DNA from 2 places in the Ruminococcus sp. 8Y-12 genome. Region 1 is predicted to be linked to the other one. Evidence: a T-box and tRNA genes for the amino acid it is inferred to sense, from the RefSeq annotation. Region 1 holds a T-box; the other holds one or more tRNA genes.
What was found. The T-box of region 1 lies ahead of thrS (threonine--tRNA ligase). A T-box ahead of a tRNA ligase gene usually reads a tRNA of that ligase, here a tRNA-Thr.

Region 1 (5,528 bases):
TCGGACTGGTGGGGACCAATGGCGCTGGAAAAAGTACTCTGCTGCGCGTGCTCTGCGGCGTTTTGAAAGCAGATGCAGGCATGGCCCTGGTGGATGGTGAAGATATCTATGAAAATCCTTCTGCGAAGGAAAAAGTCTGCTTTCTTTCAGACACAGCTTATTTTTTTCCAAACGCAACCATAAAGACAATGGCTGACTATTACGGCATTGTTTATCCTAATTTTAATCAGGAAAGGTTTGGGGAACTGACAGAAAAGTTCGGACTGGACATGAAGCGGAAGATCAACACATTTTCCAAGGGAATGAAAAAGCAGGTATCCGTTCTTTTGGGTGTATGCACAGGAACCAAGTATCTGCTCTGCGATGAAACCTTCGATGGACTAGATCCCGTGATGCGCCAGGCGGTAAAGAGTATCTTTGCTTTAGAGCTGATGAACCGGGATTTTACACCCGTCATTGCATCTCACAGCCTGAGGGAGTTGGAAGATATCTGTGATCATGTGGGACTTTTGCACAGGGGAGGCATCCTGCTCTCCAAGGATCTGGAGGATATGAAGTTCCATATCCACAAGGTACAGTGTGTGATTCAGGATCCTGTGAAGGAGGAGGAACTTCTCACAGAACTTCATGTCCTGCAGCACGATAAGAGAGGCTCTCTGCTTACTGTTGTGGCCAGAGGCACCAAGCAGGAGATCATGATGAGTATTGAAGATAAAAATCCTCTGTTTTCAGAGGTTCTTCCGCTGACGCTGGAAGAAATCTTTATCAGTGAAACGGAGGTGGCAGGATATGACGTCAAAAATCTCGTTTTCTAAATTGATGAAAGAAGATTTTAAGAGGAGAAGCTGGCTGTTTGCAATTATCTCTCTGATTCTGTTTGTGACTCAGCCGGTTGCCCTGCTGATACAGATCGATGGCCTGATGGCCTCTGTGAGTGAGGGAAGCGCAAGTTTCAGGGATGTCCAGAATTTCTATCAGAATTTTATGGGATCAGGTGGCCAGGCGGTTCTGCTGGTACTGATTATGATCTTTGCCATTATCTGTGCAATGAGCGGGTACTCCTATCTTCACTCTAAGGTGAAACTGGATTTTTATCACAGCCTGGCTATTAAGAGGAAGAAGCTGTTTTTTGTTCAGTATGTGTCCGGACTTTTGATCTTTGCGCTCCCCCTTTTGTTCAGCACAGTTATTTGTGTGGCAATCGGAGGGCTGAATGGACTTTTGACCGGGGCGGGTATGATTATCCTACTGAAGGCTATGCTCTACCGAATTCTGTGCTTTCTTTTAATCTACGGTATTGCAATTCTGGCTGTGATGCTGACAGGAAAAACCATTGTATCCATCCTGGGTACAGGTGTATTTCTTCTATATGGCAGCATTATTGTCCTAACTATTGTCGGAATGGCTGCTACATTTTTCTCTACTTACATGGAGACAAGAAATCTGCAAGTTTTGGTTTACTATTTTTCACCGGCAATCCTGTGCGGTTATATCGACGGATTGACCAATTATGGGGACAATTTCAGCCTTAGGATCTGCGTCGGTATCGTTATCATGGTTTTAGAGACGGCAGCGGCAACCGGAATCTCTGTGTGGCTGCATGGAATCCGAAAGAGTGAGGCAGCCGACAAGGCCATTGCCTTTCCTAAGATTGAGGGAATCATCAAGGTACTCCTGGTAATTCCACTGTCTCTGATGGTGGGCCTGTACCTGTCTATGATGATGTCCAACAACCGTACGATCTGGTTCTTTGGCGGAATTGTGGTTGGAGTGATTGTCCTAAGTGCTGTGATTGAGTTTATTTACCATGTAAACATGAGGGAAATATTCGCCCATAAGCTTCAAATAGTGATTGTGGGTGCGGTAACGCTGCTCATTGCCTGTGTATTCAGGTTTGACTGGATCGGATATGATTCCTATATCCCCAGAAAAGAGGATATCAAGCAGATGGCGGTGTACAATTCCTATTTAAACGGAGCCATGGTATACCGCGTTACCCAGGAGGGCATTGCAACCAGTTATGATCAAATTACAGCCCTAAATGCCACACTTACAGAGAATATTGATCCTCTCTATGAGCTGGCCCAGGAGGGAGTTGAGTTTGCGGATAAGGCCACAGAGGGGGAACGGATGTCAATCAGTGTGGAATATCTGATGGACAGCGGGAAGAAGGTATACAGGAACTACTATATAAGCCTTGAGACTGCCCGTAGAACAATGGAAACTGTCTTGAGTGATGAGGCTTACAGAGAGAAACTGTTCCCAATTCTCAGCAAATCTGCTGACCAGGTTCGATCCTTTGCATTGGATAACATTCGGGGAAGTGAGTATCTGGACATGACCCAAGAAGAGAGGGATAAACTCCTGGAAATTTATACACAGGAACTCAGAAATGCAGAGGGCACAGAACTTACAGGAGAAGTAGTTGCTACGCTCAGTGTTGATTATGCAGTTGCCGATGGCATCATTTACGGTGAGAGCGGTTATCCGGTTTGCAGCAGTTTTAAGGAAACGTTGGCTTTTCTGAAAGAGGTTTTGGGATACGAGGTTACGAAAAATGTTAATGTCAGTGAGGTAGAGGCAATTCTGGTGTACAGCGAGGAGCAGGGAAACTATGATCCGGATGATCCGCGCAACAGATTTGACAAAACAGAGGACATCCAGGAGATTCTATCCAAGATGAAGGTGACTAACTACAATGGCTGGAGCTTTGAGTCCATGAGTTCCGGAGTGCAGGAACGCGCGCCGTACACCATTGAGATTCTGATGAAGAATCAAAACAGTATTTATGGCAACTGTAATTTTGATGTAAACGATATACCTGCCTGTGTGGGGGAAAGAAATTATAATTGAGGTGTTGACAAATCCGGGCTGGGTGTTATAATCAAGCGTAGATAGAGACAACACGCTGAAGAGACGAGTAGGGTGTGGAAGTATCCAGAGAGGGATGTGTTTGGTGGAAGCATCCTATATGGGAAACATCTGAAGACTACCTCTGAGTGGCCCCAATCCGGCCCGGTGACTCCGTTATCGTCCAATGAGAAGCCCAACAGGGCTAAACTAGGGTGGAACCGCGGTAAATATCGCCCCTTTCTGTACATTTGTGCAGAGAGGGGCTTTTTGTAGTACAAAGAGTTCTACTGTGTACGACCGAAAGGGCCAAACAGCTATAAATATCACGAGAAGAGGAGAAATGGCATGATTATTACTTTAAAAGATGGAAGTAAAAAAGAATATGCCCAGGCTATGTCCGTGTATGAGATAGCCAGGGATATCAGTGAGGGACTTGCGCGCATGGCATGCGCAGGGGAAGTGGACGGGGAAATTGTGGATCTGCGCACTGTGATTGACAAGGACTGCGGACTGAATATCTGCACTGCCTCAGACCCCAGCGGTCTGGCTGCTTACCGCCATACGGTATCCCATATTATGGCGCAGGCGGTAAAGCGCTTGTATCCGGATACAAAGCTGGCGATCGGGCCGTCCATTGCGGATGGATTTTACTATGATCTGGACCGAGAGACTCCGTTTACTGCACAGGATCTGGAGAAGATTGAGGCGGAGATGAAAAAGATCATCAAGGAGGCACTGCCGATTGAGCGCTTTACAAAACCCAGGGAAGAGGCCATTGCCTATATGAAAGAGCGTCAGGAGCCGTACAAGGTAGAACTGATCGAGGATCTGCCAGAAGATGCCGAGATCAGCTTTTATCAGCAGGGAGAGTTTGTTGATCTGTGCGCAGGTCCCCACCTTATGAGTACAAAGCCTGTAAAAGCTTTCAAACTCACAAGCCTGGCGGGGGCTTATTGGAGAGGTGATGAACACAACAAGATGCTCACCAGAATCTATGGTACGGCGTTTGGCAAAAAAGCAGAGCTGGAGGAATACCTGACGATGCTGGAGGAGGCCAAAAAGCGCGACCACAGAAAATTAGGGCGGGAGCTGGGTTTGTTTATGATGCACGATGCGGGTCCCGGATTCCCATTCTTTTTGCCAAAAGGTATGGTGCTGAAAAATACACTGCTGGATTACTGGCATGAAATCCACAGAGAAAACGGTTACCAGGAGATTGCTTCCCCGATCATTTTAAATAGAACGCTATGGGAGACATCCGGCCACTGGGATCACTACAAAGACAATATGTACACTACTGTAATCGATGAGCAGGACTATGCAATCAAGCCCATGAACTGTCCAGGCGGAATCTTGGTATACCAGGCAGAGCCCCGCTCTTACCGGGATCTGCCGCTGCGTCTTGGTGAGCTGGGTCTGGTGCATAGACATGAGAAGTCCGGACAGCTGCACGGACTCATGAGAGTTCGCTGCTTTACCCAAGACGATGCCCATATTTTTATGATGCCGGAGCAGATCCGCGATGAGATCAAAGGGGTGGCACGCCTGATTGATGAGGTTTACAATCTCTTTGGCTTTAAGTATCATGTGGAGCTGTCCACCAGACCTGAGGACAGCATGGGAAGCGATGAGGACTGGGAGATGGCCACAGAGGCGCTCAGGGGTGCCCTGGATGACCTTGGGCTCAACTATGTTGTGAATGAAGGGGATGGCGCTTTCTACGGTCCCAAAATTGATTTCCACCTGGAGGATTCCATTGGAAGGACCTGGCAGTGCGGAACCATTCAGCTGGATTTCCAGCTGCCCTTGAGGTTTAACCTGGAATACACAGGAGCTGACGGGGAGAAACACAGACCCATCATGATTCACCGGGTGGCCTTTGGCTCCATTGAACGGTTCATTGGTATCCTGATTGAACACTTTGCCGGTGCATTCCCCACTTGGCTGGCGCCGGAACAGGTGCGTGTGCTTCCCATTTCCGAGAAATACATGGACTACGCTAAAAAAGTAGAGAAGCAGCTGCAGGATAGCAAAATCCGTGCAGAGATTGACAACCGAAGTGAGAAGATTGGATATAAAATCCGCGAAGCCAGACTTGCAAAGGTTCCCTATATGCTGGTTGTGGGAGCAAAAGAGGAAGAAGAAGGCCTAGTGTCTGTGAGAAGCCGTTTTGCGGGTGATGAAGGTCAGAAAACTTTAGATGCATTTATACAGGACATCACAGAAGAAATCGTAAAAAAAGAAATTAGAAAAATCGAAACAGAAGAATAGTTTTCACAATAATGGCAGATACTATCCTGACTAAATAAAAAGGAGGTAGTATCATGCCATTATTAGTTTGTGCCGCGCAGAAATGCGTATATAACGACGGAATGTACTGCAGTAAGGGTGACATCAAGGTGGGCGGCGAGAGCGCAAGCACTCCCCAGGAGACCTGCTGTGCAAGCTTCAAAGAGCGTACCAGTGAGGGTGCAAAGAGCTCTATGGGAACTCCTTCCCAGCACATTGATGTAGACTGCGAAGCATGCAGATGTAAGTACAACGAAGACTGTAAATGTCATGCGGACAAGATCGGCATTACCGGCGCTGCTGCCTGTCACTGTGAGCAGACAGAGTGCGGTACTTTTGATCAACAGTAAAAATTATTTACAATATTTAGCACAGATGCTATTTTA
Region 2 (5,528 bases), 1.5 Mb from region 1:
CTGCTCTTTCTCTTCAGCGGAATTCATTCGCTTATGGACGAGTTTCGTGACGTTATTTCATACGATGAGCAGAGCTTTGCCTGGGATTTACAGGACCAAAACTACAGTGAAATGCTGCGCAAGACGGTAAGCAATGAGGTTTCCGGCGCAGAGGCTTCGGATACATTGAAAGAATACTATGCCCTGTCCCGCTACTATGAGGCTGCGATGTATTACAAGATGTATTCTGACAATGGACAACAGGGAAAGGCTGATTCATACGCCGAAACCATGACCCGCGAAAAAGAAAAGACAGGTTATTTGAAATCAGAGATCTCCGAAATCAATAACCTGTTATCTATAAAAGAATAATCCATAGCAGAGCTTCTACAGCTCGTTCCCGTTTTCCCTACCCTCCACAAAGGCCAGTGCATTGTCAAGAGTGGTCTCGCTGATGGCCTCCAGTGCTTCTTTCGTGAAGAATCCCTGGTGTGACGTCACCATCACATTCGGAAAGGAGAGAAGCCTGGCCATGGTAGAGTGCCCCAGAATCCGTTCCGACATATCCTCATACACACTTCCATTCTCCTCCTCATACACATCCAGGCCCACGGCAAAAAACTTTCCGTCCCGGATTCCCTGAACCAAGTCATTTGTCTTAATCAGTCCTCCTCTGGAGGTGTTTACAAGCATTACTCCGTCCTTCATCTTTTGAATAGTCTCTGTATTAATCATGTGGTAGCTGGTCTTTAGCAGCGGACAGTGCAGGGAGATCAAGTCCGATTCTGCAAGTAAATGTTCAAAGTCCACATATTCCACAAAATCCAAATCCTTATTGGGGTATAAATCATATCCGATCACTCTCATTCCAAAGCCCTGGCAGATGCGCGCCATGGCTGCTCCGATTTTTCCTGTTCCTACAATTCCCGCCGTCTTTCCGTAAAGGTTCACCCCCATCAGTCCACTTAGGCTGAAATCATTCTCACGTCCTTTTATATATGCCTTGTGCATGTGTCTGTTTGCAGTGAGTACCAGTGCCATGGCATGCTCCGCAACAGCTTCCGGGGAATAGCTGGGTACATGCATCACTGTGATACCGCACTCCTTTGCCGTGTCCAGATCCACGTTATTGTAGCCTGCACAGCGCATAAGTATCAGTCTCACACCACATTTGCTCAGGAGCCGGATTGTCTGTGTGCCCAGCTCCATATTCACGAAAGCGCAGACCGCGTCGTAACCGTCCGCCAGCATAGCTGTCTCCCTTGTGAGATTTGGCTCAATAAAGGTAAACTCCAGGTCATGATAGGGACCCTTCTCCAAAAATTCTCTGAAGAACAGCTCATCGTAATTTTTTGTTCCGAAAAAAAGTATCTGCATATTCGTAGCCTCCTCATATGAGTAGTATACCCGCATTGGGAGGGCTCATACACCGCTTCTCCCGTATATTTAAGCGTAAAATAACCCCGCACTGTCCAAAGCAGACAAGGCGGGGCATTCTTTACTCAATATCAATTTCACGATCTCTATAATAATACTTATTATCCTTCTCAGTGATCTCCCTCATCACTCGGCAAGGATTCCCGTATGCAACCACATTGGAAGGGATATCCCTGGTCACCACGCTTCCGGCCCCAATTACTGTATTCTCCCCAATTGACACCCCCGGCATAATCACACAGTTGGCCCCAATCCAGGCATTCTCGTGAATATGGACAGGGAGATTATACTGGGCCTGCTTTCTGCGCAGATTCGGCTCCACTGGGTGTGTTGCAGTACACAGCACCACATTGGGCCCGATCATCACATGGTCATCCACAAAAATTTCACAGTCATCCACCAGGACCAGGTTGTAATTGGCATAAATATGACTGCCGAAATGCACGTTTTTGCCGCCCCAGTTGGCGTAAAAAGGAGTTTCGATGTAACACCCCTCACCAATCTCTGCAAACATTTCCCGCAGCAATTCCATTTTTTCCCTACTCTGACTGGGCTTTAAATGATTGAAGTCATACACCTTATCCAAATATGCAATCTGCTGCCTCATCAGATCATCGTCATTGCAGAAATAGAGCTTTCCACTGTGGATTCTGCTGAAAATCTCGTCTATTTCCATAGTTTTGTCCTCCTCAAGCTTTTTTCTAATTACTGTTCACTCAAGTCTGAGCATTTACTGCTCAGACCGTGAGAAAATGATTCAAGGGTGCATAAATCCCATCGCCGAAGGCGATTTTGCATGGATTTATGCATGTTACTGTGAACGTGTGAACAGTAACGTTTTCTAATAATTAAAACAAAAGAGTAGATAAATATATTACTAAGAACATACTCATCTACTCTTTCCTTCTCTGTCAAAGCTGGAAAAGAGACTTGAACTCTCGACCCCTTCATTACGAGTGAAGTGCTCTACCGACTGAGCTATTCCAGCTTATCTGGCGGCCACTTATGACCGCTGACCTAGATTATTATATATACTTTTGGAGAATTTTGCAAGTACTTTTTTTAGTATTTTTCACATTCTGTACAAGTATGGTAATCGTTCAGACGGGCTGATAAGAGGACGCTTCCACCGGCGCAGGGCTATGCTTCGGGGACGCGTGCAACATTCCGATGAACTATCTGCCAACTACAACTAAGTCGTTCGGGAAAGCCCTCACGACTAAGTTTCCGTAGGCAGAGGATTTCATCTACATTAAAACGCTCGCCAATTGTCCCCGAAGCATAGCCCTGCGCCGGAGGAAGCTGTTTCCCATAGGCGGGAGGTGGTGCTCTCAGGCGATTTTCAAACAAGATTGAGGGAAGTTCTCGGTTCTAGAACACAGTCACCCGGGCGTTGGCAGCTCTCTAAGCAAACAATTTACGTGCGTTTTTAGCGGCGGGGAAATGACCGTTTACGGAAACTTGGACGCGAAGGCTTTCCTGAGCGTCCTTAGTTGCAGTAACGGTTAGTTCCCCAGAGCGTTGCACGTGTTTGCGTGAGAGCTGCCAACGCCCGGGTGACGTCCGGCTGGTAACACAAGTAACAGACCTCCCCCCACCTGAACTGTTACACAGTATGCTTAATCCCCATACCCGGAAGTCTGTGTCTCCTCCGTCTCGCTCTCCTCCTCTGTGGAATTCTCTTTTCCGTTAGAGGCCAGTTCTTCTCCGGTTCCCTGATAGTTCTCTGAGCTGGCGGCGCTGTCCTCCGTAAATCCTGTCTTCTCAATGATGTAATCGCTTCTCTCCTTTACATCTGAAGAGGGCTCATAGTCTTCATTGTCAAACAGGAAGGTGTGCAGCTGATCTACGTTTGTCTCCAGGGTTACCGGAATCTCGTCATCCCCGTTTGTTGAATGGGTGAACGGGAAACCTGTGGTCTCACCCAGCTCATAGGACAGCATATTCATTCCCATGGAGAGAATTTCTGATTTGCTGAGATTGGTTTTGATCATAGGGAATACCTTATCCATGATCTCATTGAGTGTACCGATATCTGCCTTCTTTGCCTTATCAACAATCTTTGCAACCACCTCTCTCTGACGCGCTGTCCTCTTGAAGTCATTGCCGGCTGTAAAGCGGATACGCGCATAGGAGACTCCCTGCACACCGTTTACCAGATACGTGCCCTCGCCCGGAAGGTTCTCGTATTCTTTTCCCGTTACCTTTGAAGTCTCCACACAGTAGTTGTTCAGGTGAACACATTCCTCCTCCGTAACGGTGATCTCAATCCCTCCCAGCAGATCAATGATGTCCACCAGAGCATTGAAATCTACTGTCACAAAGCTTTTGATATCCAGATCCAGATTGGTGTTCAGCATGGTGATGGCTCTCTCTGCTCCACCGTTTGCATAGGCCGCATTGGCCTTTGCGTATCGGTCATGACCGATATCCAAATATGTATCTCTGTAAACAGAGACCAGTCTTACCACCTTTGTATCATTGTTGATGCTTGCTATAATAATAGTATCCGTGTTTGTCTGATCAATGTTCCCCTCCCGGGAATCCACTCCGAACAGCGCAATATTTGTGTACCCTTTAATCACTTCATCCGTCTCAGCAGCCTGATTGATGGTTACCTTGCTGCTGTCAAGCTGTTGGATCTGTATACTGTTCAGCTTTTTGTCCAGCTGCACATAGACAAAGGCCCCTCCGCATACCAGAACGAGCAGAAACACCTCGACAATAAAAAGAGTTCTCCTCCTCCTGTATTTTTTGAATGCTGCACTTTTTTTATCTACTTGTCTTTTTCCCATTTTCCATAATTCCTATCTTATTTTATAAATCTGTCGATGGCCTTATTCAACTCTTCTATGGCCTCTGTGTCTCCCGTCTCCACTGCATCCACCAGGCAATGCTGTATATGGTCGTGCAGAATCACCTTGCCTGTATTGTTTATGGCTGCCTTTACTGCCGAGAGCTGTATCAGCACCTCGCTGCAGTCCCTTCCGTTTTCCACCATCTTCTTGATGGATTCCAAATGCCCGATCGCCCTGGAAAGCCTGTTCAATACAGCTTTCGTATTTTCGTGCGTATGGGTATGCACGTGGGAATGTGGACGGTCCTCATTGTCGTGATCATGTATATGGGTGTGCTCAAACACACTGCCATCCTCTCTCACATGCGTATGCTTGTGCGGCTCCATGTCTATTAATTATTCCTCCTTCACCTGCTTCACAGAAATATCCAACTGCCGGAATGGAATCTCTATGCCTGCTTTATCGAATTCTCGTTTTATTTTCTCCGTAATACGCCATCTGGTGGGCCAGTAGTCGTCAGGCTTTACCCAGCCACGCCAGCCCATATCCACCGAGCTCTCTGACAGATTGTCCACAAAGACCTCTATGGACTCTGTCTTTATGATGCCCTCGTCCTCCAGCAAAATCTGCTCCAGAATATCCTTGGCCTCCTTCATATCCGACGTGTAGGAGATACCCACAACCTCCCGGAGCTGTCTTTTATCCTGCCTTGAAATATTGGTGAGACTTGTGTTGGACAGGATTCCGTTGGGAACACTCACCGTCCGGTTGTCTGGCGTCAAAAGGATGGTGTAGAAAAGGTCGATCCTGGCCACTGTCCCCTCGTTTCCGTGCTCATCCTCTTTAATGTAATCCCCCAGGACAAAAGGCTTCATAATCAAAAGTATAAATCCTCCGGCGAGATTTGACAAGGACTCTTTTAAAGCCAGTACAATTCCCACACCCATGGAACCCAACAGGGCTGCTATGGATGCTTCCTTTACTCCCAGATAGGTAGTTGCGATGCTGGAAACCAGAATCACATAGAGCAGGGCTTTCACCAGAGAGTTCATAAAATGTATGGAGCCTTCCTCCAGCCCTGCCCGCACAAACGACCGTTTCACCAGCTTTAACAGAAATTTAATAATTTTACTTCCGATAAAAAGGATAACCAGTGCAATCAGAAGGCGCACTCCGAAGTCTAAGATGGACGGAAGCTTATCCTGAAAGTATTTTACAAATTGATTTACCTCTGCAGCCTGCTGCTGCAGGGTTTCTTCCACTATTGATGTATCCATATTACCTCATATTACGTGCCTTCACGTATTTTTCCTC

Region 2: it has a tRNA-Thr gene. The T-box ahead of thrS (threonine--tRNA ligase) is inferred to sense a tRNA for this amino acid. The anticodon was not compared.

What each region holds. Positions count from the first base shown of each region.
Region 1 is NZ_CM176623.1:2,451,614-2,457,141, forward strand. Features, by position in the region: gene AC0THY_RS09035 (ABC transporter ATP-binding protein) at 1-815, shown strand, start outside; gene AC0THY_RS09040 (DUF6449 domain-containing protein) at 790-2,853, shown strand; T-box leader at 2,900-3,094, shown strand; gene thrS (threonine--tRNA ligase) at 3,199-5,124, shown strand; gene AC0THY_RS09050 (DUF1540 domain-containing protein) at 5,178-5,492, shown strand.
Region 2 is NZ_CM176623.1:3,958,554-3,964,081, forward strand. Features, by position in the region: gene AC0THY_RS15885 (hypothetical protein) at 1-351, shown strand, start outside; gene AC0THY_RS15890 (2-hydroxyacid dehydrogenase) at 367-1,356, opposite strand; gene AC0THY_RS15895 (sugar O-acetyltransferase) at 1,478-2,092, opposite strand; tRNA gene AC0THY_RS15900 (tRNA-Thr) at 2,332-2,404, opposite strand; gene AC0THY_RS15905 (LCP family protein) at 3,036-4,211, opposite strand; gene AC0THY_RS15910 (metal-sensing transcriptional repressor) at 4,229-4,558, opposite strand; gene AC0THY_RS15915 (mechanosensitive ion channel family protein) at 4,610-5,491, opposite strand; gene glgB (1,4-alpha-glucan branching protein GlgB) at 5,493-5,528, opposite strand, start outside.